DNA from 3 places in the Bradyrhizobium sp. 31Argb genome. Region 2 is predicted to be linked to each of the others. Evidence: predicted binding sites of a transcription regulator. Region 2 holds the regulator's gene; each other region holds the start of a gene.
What was found. Region 2 encodes PhoB, which activates phosphate uptake and scavenging genes when phosphate is short. Its sites were predicted from a motif close to TGTCATNNANCTGTCAT; they were not measured.
Positions count from the first base shown of each region.

Region 1: the regulator PhoB is predicted to act here: its motif matches at 1,767-1,783, upstream of phnF (phosphonate metabolism transcriptional regulator PhnF).
Region 3: the regulator PhoB is predicted to act here: its motif matches at 1,480-1,496, upstream of AAFX91_RS34430 (RNA degradosome polyphosphate kinase).

Region 1 covers NZ_JBEGDB010000122.1:1,158-4,432, forward strand. The annotation lists gene pip (prolyl aminopeptidase) at 1-293, opposite strand, end outside; partial or broken gene AAFX91_RS22635 (transposase) at 472-795, opposite strand; gene phnF (phosphonate metabolism transcriptional regulator PhnF) at 920-1,654, opposite strand; gene AAFX91_RS22645 (ABC transporter ATP-binding protein) at 1,850-3,049, shown strand; gene AAFX91_RS22650 (carbohydrate ABC transporter permease) at 3,046-3,275, shown strand, end outside.
Region 2 covers NZ_JBEGDB010000201.1:2,278-5,552, forward strand. The annotation lists gene AAFX91_RS29425 (GcrA family cell cycle regulator) at 367-882, shown strand; gene phoB (phosphate regulon transcriptional regulator PhoB) at 1,003-1,710, opposite strand; gene phoU (phosphate signaling complex protein PhoU) at 1,829-2,545, opposite strand; gene pstB (phosphate ABC transporter ATP-binding protein PstB) at 2,557-3,275, opposite strand, start outside.
Region 3 covers NZ_JBEGDB010000287.1:4,849-8,123, forward strand. The annotation lists gene AAFX91_RS34420 (CDP-alcohol phosphatidyltransferase family protein) at 89-631, shown strand; gene AAFX91_RS34425 (chromosomal replication initiator DnaA) at 765-1,442, shown strand; gene AAFX91_RS34430 (RNA degradosome polyphosphate kinase) at 1,570-3,275, shown strand, end outside.

The sequences.
Region 1 (3,275 bases), on a different contig from region 2:
TCAATGTCGGCAACCAAGTGCATTGTGGTATTGGCACTTAGGTCAGCGTTGTGATCGCTCGCCAGCGGTCGGCTCCGCCCAGACCCGCGCTGATCGAACAGCACGGCGCGATAGAGGCTCGGATCAAAGAAGCGACGCTGCCCCGCCGAGCAGCCCGAGCCTGGGCCACCGTGCAGGAACAGCGCGGGCTTGGCCTCGGAATTACCGCAACTCTCCCAATAGACCTCATGCCCGTCTCCCACATCGAGCAAACCACTCACGTATGGTTCGATTGGCGGGAACTGCACCGACATTTGCGGAATCCTTTGATTTCAGGGACAGTATAGCAGCGCGTCAAAGTCAATCGACGAAACAACGGCGCATGAACATGAGGAGCGGGGGCGTTACAACCGCTGGCGGTTATGCTCCACGTTTAAACTGTCGAGCGACGGCGGTCATTGTCTGCGGAAAACGAGGCCGTATGAGGAGAAATCATGGAACTGGCATTTCGAGGGATCTTCCTGACCAGCAAAAATCCAGAGGCGGGGGATTGTCCGAGGATGCGCGCTCGATCGCGTAGAGCTCGTCGATCTGACGCAAGGCGTCTGTTGCCACAGGTGATCCGGTGGCCTCGGCTACGTCGTAGAACTTGCGGCGGGAGGGACTCCAAGAGGCGGCGGGAGTGATGCGCTCCTTGTCGGCCAGCTGCTCGAAGCCGGCGAATGCGTCGACATGCAGGATGCCTCTGAAGTCGGCAAGATGCGCGACCGGACGCTCAGCCTTGGGGTCCGGGGCGAACAGATGGACTGCAGCCGGAGGCTCAGGTCCACCCCATGGCCGCTGATTGCGGGCGTAGACCCAGAGCCGGCCCGATGTACGACGTCAAGCATCTGATCGGCAAGAGGCCACGCTGATGCTTGGAACCAGATGACACGATCGATCAATCGCCGCGCTTCACGACAAACTGGACGCGTTCTCCCGCAAATCGGGTCTCGTGGTAGACGATCGGACGCTTGTCGCGATCGACGTCGACACTCTCGACCGCGAGGATCGGCGTCATCGCGGACTGTCGCAGGTGTCGGACCTCGTCCTGGGAGGGGTTGCGTGCAATGACGCGGGTCGTTTCGCGGGTGTAGTCGTGGATGCCGAACTGGGCGAGCGTCTTCGTGATCGACATGGTCTGGCGATAGACCGCACCGAAGCCCTGAAACCGGCGGGCGGGAAGATAGGTGTCGCCAATGCTGATCGGTATGCCGTCCGCTTCTCCGATGACCTGAATGAAGACTGACATCTCGCCCTCGGCCATCTCCAGTGCCGCGCAAGCCCGAGCGTGAGCCTTGCGCTCGCTCACCTCCAGAAGCGTGCGGCTGGGCTCGCGACCCTGGAGCGCGACATTGGTGCTGAAGCGCGTGCGCTCTCCGATCTCGTAGTCGATCATGCCGGGGACCAGATAGGAGCCGCCGCCCTTACGCTTGAAGATGATGCCGCGCTGGACGAGGCCCGCGATGGCCTGGCGCGCGGTGTGGCGGTTGACGCCGAAGCGCTCGGCCAATTCGTGCTCGGACGGCAAGCGTCCGGCACCGTCAAATCGTCCGCCCTGAATGTCCTGCAGAAGCGTTTGCTCCAGCTGTTTCCACCGGGGCTCTTGAGACTCCGCAGATAGTTTGGGCCGCATCCGGATTACCACTCGAAATCAGGGTTGGTCAGGGCTCCCGGCCATGCTTGTCCTAACAGGACCCGCATAGCCACAAGCCACCTGCCGAACCCTGTGGGCAAGAAGGTCAGATTGTCATCCAACTGTAGCAAAATCTGTCTAGACAGATTTTGGCCGCAAGTCGAGAGGGCTTGCGCCGGACAGGATGGAACAGGGATGGCAGCGATCAGCCTTGACAGGCTATCGAAAGATTATGGCGGCAGTCCTGTTCTGGATGCCGTTTCTCTCGACATCGAGGACGGTGAATTTCTCACTCTGCTCGGGCCGTCCGGTTGCGGAAAGTCCACGCTTCTGCGGATCATCGCAGGCCTCGAGGCGCAGGATTCCGGCACCGTCGTCATCGGCGGGCTCGCGGTCGACGGGCTGCGCCCGAAGCAGCGCGGCGTCGCCATGGTCTTTCAGTCCTACGCGCTCTACCCGCACATGACGGTCGCAGCGAATATGGCGCTGCCGTTGAAGATGCGTCGCCTGAGCCCCTTGCAGCGCTTGCCTATCGTTGGCCGTCTTCTTGCGGGAACGCAAGCCAAGGTCCGGCAGATCGAAGAGGACGTGCGCCAAACCGCGAGCGCGCTCGAGATTGAGCATGTCCTTGGCCGGAAGCCCGGTGAGCTCTCCGGCGGCCAGCGTCAGCGCGTCGCCGTCGGACGCGCGATGGTGCGCCGTCCGTCGGTATTCCTGATGGACGAGCCGCTCTCCAATCTCGACGCCAAGCTGCGCGTCACCATGCGCGCGGAAATCAAGCAACTGCATCGCAGACTCGGCGTGACATTTGTCTATGTTACGCACGACCAGGCCGAGGCGATGACGCTCTCGGACCGGGTCGCCGTGATGCTCGACGGAAAGCTGCGGCAGGTTGGCCGGCCGCTTGAGATCTATGCCGATCCGGCGGAACGGCGCGTGGCCGAGTTCATCGGCTCTCCGAAGATCACCATGGTCGAGGCGCGCGTCGGCGAGGGTGGAGGGATCCACGTTGGTGGCCACATGCTGGCGATCGAAACCGGCCGGCAGCCGGGCAGTTCCGTCGTGCTCGGCATCCGGCCGGAAGCTTTCACCCCGGTCGCTTCGGGCGGACGGGGAGAATTGCTCGCCGGACGGGTGCGGCTCGTCGAACACCTGGGTTCGGACCTCTATCTCCATCTCGACGCAGAGGGACAAGCTGAACCGGTGATCGCGCGGCTGGATGCGGAGCGGGCGCCTCATGTCGCTGCCGGCGAACAAATTCATCTGGCGGTGCGCGCCGAGCGGGTGCTGCTGTTTGCGCCCGAAGGACAGCGAATCCGAACCTACGCCGACCGCCGACCTCCCGCCGCCGTCGTCGACACGAACGTTGCGGCCAGACGCGGGCATGCGCGATGAGGATGGTGATCGGCGCGCGGTATGACGCCTCATCAGGCCGATCGGACACCGATCCGCCGGCCAAGGTACTGCCGGCGCGCAGACCAGGGGAGGCGCTTGCAGCCGTCGCGCTCACCGGTCCCGCGACAGTGCTGCTGCTCATTCTTTTCATTTTGCCGGTGGCCGCCATCGTTGCCATCGCCCTGACCGATTGGCAGTTCGGGACGACGAGCTTGCATTTTGTCGG
Region 2 (3,275 bases):
CTATGCGCGCGGCGGGTGCTGTCAATCGCCACGAAGCCGCCAGGCTGCGCTGCAAAGTACCGGGTAATCCGCGGGTTTCCAGTGTAGTGGAAAAGCCCGATTGCAATCCCTAAATGTCGGAACATGTGGACGCATAGGCGCGGACTCTTGCGCCAGAGTCACGCCATATTGTAGCGTCTGGCCTGTCGGGTACGACATCTCGTGCGGCAGTTTTGATCCCTAGAGTCCTTTGTGTGCGGCGTACACGTTCGGGTGCGGTTTTCGTGCCCGGCGAGCCTTAAGGGATTCTGCCCGCAGGGATTTTTGAGATTAGGCATCGCAGCGCTGTCCCAGGATCGGCCGGCGCAACGCGAAGGGAAAGATGCGATGACGGTATTGACCTGGTCCGACGAACGCGTCGAGCAATTGAAGAAGCTCTGGGAAGCCGGGCTCTCGGCCAGCCAGATCGCAGCGGAACTCGGCAACGTGACGCGCAATGCAGTGATCGGCAAGGTGCACCGGCTCGGCCTCTCGGGTCGCGCCAAGAGTCCAGCCGCCACCGCACCGCGGCAGCGCAAGGCGCGTCCCGCACAGCCGATGATGCGCGTGGCGCGTCCGGTCTCCCGCGGCAACACCGCGCTCGCGCACGCCTTCGAGGTGGAGGTGGAAGCGGACCCTATCGCCTACGACAATGTGGTGCCGATGAGCCAGCGGCTGTCGCTGCTCGAATTGAACGAGGCCACCTGCCACTGGCCGGTCGGCGATCCCTCGAGCCCGGAATTCTTCTTCTGCGGCGGCAAGGCGCTTCCCGGCCTTCCCTATTGCGCGCACCACTCCCGCGTCGCCTACCAGCCGGCAGCGGACCGCCGCCGTCCGACGGTCAAGCCGTCACACGGCAAGTAAGCCGACGACAGATCGTAGCCCGGGTGAAGCGCAGCGTAACCCGGCAATGCTGTATCGGCAGGTCCAAATTTCCCCGGGTTACGCTTCGCTGCACCCGGGCTACGGATTGAGGTCGCCGAGTTACGACTGCTCGGCCTTCGCGAAGCGATCATCCAGCGCGTAGCCCGCGCCGCGGACGGTGCGGATCGGGTCCTGCTCGCGGCCGGGATTGAGCAATTTGCGCAGGCGGCCGATGTGGACGTCGACGGTGCGCTCGTCGATATAGATGTCGCGCCCCCAGACGCTGTCGAGCAACTGCTCGCGGCTGAACACGCGGCCGGGATGCTCCAGGAAGAACTCCAGCAGGCGATATTCGGTCGGGCCGAGATCGATCGGACGGCCCGAGCGCGCGACGCGACGCTTCTCGCGGTCGAGCTCGATGTCGCCATAGGTGAGCACGGTGGCGAGCCGCTCCGGACTTGCCCGACGCAACAGGCCCTTCACCCGCGCCAGCAGTTCAGGCACCGAGAACGGCTTGACGATGTAGTCGTCGGCGCCGGTCGCCAGTCCCCTCACGCGCTCGCTTTCCTCGCCGCGCGCGGTCAGCATGATGATCGGGAGCTGCTTGGTCTCCGGCCGCGCCCGTAGACGGCGGCACAGCTCGATGCCGGAGAGTCCCGGCAGCATCCAGTCGAGCACGACAAGGTCGGGAATGCGTTCCTTGAGCCTTGTGTCCGCATCATCTCCACGGGCGACCGTTTCGACATCATAGCCTTCTGCATCGAGATTGTAGCGCAACAGCGTCGTCAGCGCTTCTTCGTCTTCGACCACCAGAATGCGTGCGCTCATCGGCTTGGCTTCTCCTATAGCGGGATGACTCTCTGCCTGAATCGTCATCCCACTCTTCCTTTGATGTTTTGAGCAGGATCTTCTTCGGAAAACCGGCTTCGACTTTCCTGGATGTGCTCTAGTTGCCCGGAACGGTCGTGGCGAACGTCGTCATATCCCCCTTCGGCCGCTTGTCGGTCATCTGCTGACCCTCGATCATGTAGAACACCGTCTCCGCGATGTTGGTGGCGTGGTCGCCGATCCGCTCGATGTTCTTGGCGCAGAACATCAGGTGGATGCAGAACGAGATGTTGCGCGGATCTTCCATCATGTAGGTGAGGAGCTCGCGGAACAGCGAGGTGCAGATCGCGTCCACCTCCTCGTCGCTCTTCCAGACGTTCATCGCGGCCGGCAGATCGTGCGCGGCATAAGCGTCGAGCACGGACTTGACCTGCGACAGCACGAGGTCGGTCATGTGCTCCAAGCCGCGGATCAGCTTCAGCGGCTGGAAGTCGTTCTCCAGCGCGGCGACGCGCTTGCCCATGTTCTTGGCGAGGTCGCCGATCCGCTCGAGGTCGGTCGCCACCCGCATCGCGCCGACGATCTCGCGCAGGTCGACGGCCATCGGCTGGCGGCGGGCGATCGTCAGCACGGCGCGCTCTTCGATCACGCGCTGCAGGCTGTCGATCTCGATGTCGGAAGCGACGACACGCTTGCCGAGCGCAATGTCGCGGCGGATCAGCGCATCGACGGATTCGGTGATCATCCGTTCGACCAGCCCGCCCATCTCCGCGACCAGACGGGTCAGTTCCTGAAGATCGCTGTCGAACGCCTTGGCGGTATGTTCAGAAGCCATGATGTCCCTCCTCAACCGAACCGGCCGGTGATGTAGTCCTGGGTGCGACGATCGCTCGGCGAGGTGAAGATCTTGCTGGTGTCGTCAAACTCGATCAGTTCGCCCAGATACATGAACGCGGTCTTGTCGGAGACGCGCGCCGCCTGCTGCATGTTATGCGTGACGATCGCGATCGTGTAGTCCTCCGACAGCTCCTGGATCAGTTCCTCGACCTTGGCGGTCGAGATCGGATCGAGCGCCGAGCAGGGCTCGTCGAACAGGATCACTTCGGGCCGCACCGCAACCGTGCGGGCGATGCACAGACGCTGCTGCTGGCCGCCGGAGAGGCTCAGGCCGGAGGCGTTGAGCTTGTCCTTGACCTCGTTCCACAGCGCGCCGCCGCGCAGCGCTTTCTCGACTCGGCCGTCCATTTCGGATTTCGAGATCTTCTCGTAAAGGCGGATGCCGAAGGCGATGTTCTCATAGATCGTCATCGGGAACGGCGTCGGCTTCTGGAACACCATTCCGATCCGCGCCCGCAGCAGGTTGAGATCGAGCTTGGGGTCGAGAATGTTGGTCTGGTCCAGCATCAGTTGGCCGGTGGCGCGCTGGCCGGGATAGAGGTCGTACATCCGGTTGAAGATCCGCAGCAGCGTTGACTTGCCGCAACCGGAAGGACCGATGAAGGCGGTGACGCGGTTGGTGCCGAGCGCCAGGTTGATGTTCTTCAGCGCGTGGTGCTCGCCGTAAT
Region 3 (3,275 bases), on a different contig from region 2:
CGGTATACTATGTAGATAACGACCGGCTCAGCCCCCAGAGGGGCCGAATCTTCCGTGAATTCAGGCCGGTAGCCGGGAAGCGACCGAGTTGAGCATACCCAATATCATCACGCTGGGCCGCATCATTCTGGTGCCGGTCATCGTCTGGGCGATCGTCTCCAGCCAGATGGAAATCGCGTTTGCGATCTTCGTGATTGCCGGCGTCAGCGACGCCGTCGACGGTTTCCTCGCCAAGCGCTTCAACATGACGAGCGAGCTCGGCGCCCTGCTCGATCCGCTCGCCGACAAGGCGCTGCTGGTGTCGATCTATGTGGCGCTCGGGATCTGGGGCGCGGTGCCGCGCTGGCTTGTCATCCTCGTGGTGTCGCGCGACATCATGATCGTGGCGGCGGTGATCGTGTCCTGGCTGTTCGACAAGCCGGTCGAGATAAAACCGCTGATGGTCTCGAAACTTAACACGGGGGCTCAGGTTGCCTTCGCAGCCCTGGTGCTGGCCTCGCTCGGTTTCGGTTTCCAGCCAAGGCCTTATGATCTGATCCTGATGGGATTTGTCACCATCTTTACTTTGGTTTCCGTCTCCCTCTATCTCGTGGAGTGGGTGCGGCACATGAGCACGATCGAAGCGCGCTAGAGCGCTTTCGAGCTAAGAGCGTTTTCGAGCGAAGTGGGCACCGGTTCGCATAGCAATCAAGTTTACGCAGATTGCGTAGACTTATCTGCGCAGAAAACGCGTCAAGAGAATGAAAGCCCCGGAGAGTTTTTGCGTGGCAGGTAGCGTTCACCCTCGTCAGCTTGCGTTGGCGCTGCCGCATGCGGAGAGCCTGACCCGCGACGACTTCCTCGAGGGAACGGCGAATGAGGCCGGCCTCGCTCTGATCGAGAGCTGGCCCGACTGGCCGAACCGCATCATGCTGCTGGTCGGCCCCGAAGGATCGGGGAAAAGCCACCTCGCCGCGATCTGGGCCGAGCGGGCCGGCGCGCGCTCGACAGCGGCGCACGCACTGTCGGCCGAGACCGTGCCGGCGGACCTCGCGACCGGTGCACTCGTTGTCGAAGACTTGAACCCGCACGGCTTCGACGAGCGCGCGATGTTTCACCTGCTCAATCTCGCCCGCCAGGACGAAGCCTTCGTGCTGATGACCGCTCGCATTCCGCCGTCGGCGTTCGAGATCGAATTGCGCGACCTCCGGTCACGGCTGCGTGCGGTGCCGACCGTGTCATTGTTGCCGCCAGACGATCTCTTGTTTCGCGGCCTGATCGTCAAATACTGCACGGACCGCCAGATGACCGTGGACGAATCACTGGTGAGCTATCTCGCCAGCCGGATCGAGCGCTCCTACGCCGCCGCCCGCCAGGCGGTGGAACTGCTCGACACCGAGGCGCTGCGGCTCGGGCGGCCGGTGACCCGGGCGCTGGCGGCGGAACTGTGGCGCAACGCCTGACCCTGTGACTTGACGGCGCTGGCGCGGAGAACGTCAATGTCATCGAAACGTCATCCCCTTATCACAAGGTTTGCGTTGCCTTTGCTTGAGTGGCTCTGGCCCTGAACGCGAATGGATCGAGAACTTCATGGAATCGGCACAACCTATTGAAGTACAAGAGAAAGAACAGGTTGCTGAGAGGCTGCCGGCGGTCGCGACGAGCCCCGAACGCTTCATCAACCGCGAGCTTTCCTGGCTGCATTTCAATCGCCGCGTGCTGGAAGAGGCCGTCAATCCCGGCCATCCCGCGCTCGAGCGGGTGAGATTCCTGTCGATATCCGCCAACAACCTCGACGAGTTCTTCATGGTCCGCGTCGCCGGTATCAAGGCGCAGGTCCGTGAAGGCATCCCGGAGCGCAGCCCCGATGGCCTGACGCCATCCGAACAGCTCGTCCTGATCAACCAGACCGTTTCCAAGCTCGCCTCCGACCAGCAGGCGATCTGGAGCGACCTGCGCACGATGCTCTCGGAAGTCGGCATCAACCTCGTCGATGGGCGGGACGTCACCAAGACGGAGCGGGCCTGGATCGAGGATCATTTCCTGCACAGCATCTTCCCGCTGCTGACGCCGCTCGCGATCGATCCGGCGCATCCCTTCCCGTTCATTCCGAACCTCGGCTTCACGGTGGCCCTGCAATTATCCCGGGTCTCCGACGGCAAGGCGATGAACGCGCTGATCCGCATGCCCGGCAAGATCGACCGCTTCATCCGCATCCCCAGTGATGGCCGGCTGCGCCTGATCACGTTGGAGCAGGCCACCGGCCTCTTCATCGGGCGCCTGTTCCCGGGCTACACGGTCAACGGCCAGGGCGCCTTCCGCGTCATCCGCGACTCCGAAATCGAAATCGAGGAAGAAGCCGAAGACCTCGTCCGCACGTTCGAGACCGCGCTGAAGCGACGTCGGCGCGGATCGGTGATCCGGCTGGAGATCGAGGCCAAGATGCCGGAAGAGCTGCGCCTGTTCGTGCAGCACGCGCTCAACGCCGCCGACGACGAGGTTTTCCTGGTCGACGGCGTGCTGGCCATGAACGAGCTGTCGCAACTCACCCGGCTCGACCGGCCCGATCTCGAATTCACACCCTATGTGCCGCGTCATCCGGAACGGGTGCGCGACCATGGCGGTGATATCTTCGCCGCGATCCGGCAGAAGGACCTGATCGTCCACCACCCCTACGAATCCTTCGACGTCGTGGTGCAGTTCCTGCAGCAGGCCGCCCGCGACCCCGACGTCGTCGCCATCAAGCAGACGCTCTATCGCACCTCGCAGAATTCGCCGATCGTGCGCGCGCTCGCCGAAGCGGCTGAAGCCGGCAAGTCGGTCACGGCGCTGATCGAGCTGAAGGCGCGCTTCGACGAGGAAGCGAACATCCGCTGGGCGCGCGACCTCGAGCGCGCCGGCGTGCAGGTGGTCTACGGCTTCATCGAGCTCAAGACCCACGCCAAATTATCGATGGTGGTGCGCCGCGAGGGCGGCAATCTCACGACCTATGTCCACACCGGCACCGGCAACTACCATCCGGTGACCGCGCGCATCTACACCGATCTCTCCTACTTCACGTCAGACCCGATCATCGGCCGCGACGCCGCGCGTGTGTTCAACTACATCACCGGCTATGCCGAGCCGAGCGACATCGAGAAGATGGCGGTGTCGCCGCTCACGCTGCGCAAGCGCATGATCGAGCATATCCAGGGCGAGAGCAACCATGCGCGACACGGCCGCCCGGCCGCGATCTGGATGAAGATGAACTCGCTGGTCGACCCCGACATCATCGACGCGCTCTATGAAGCATCGCA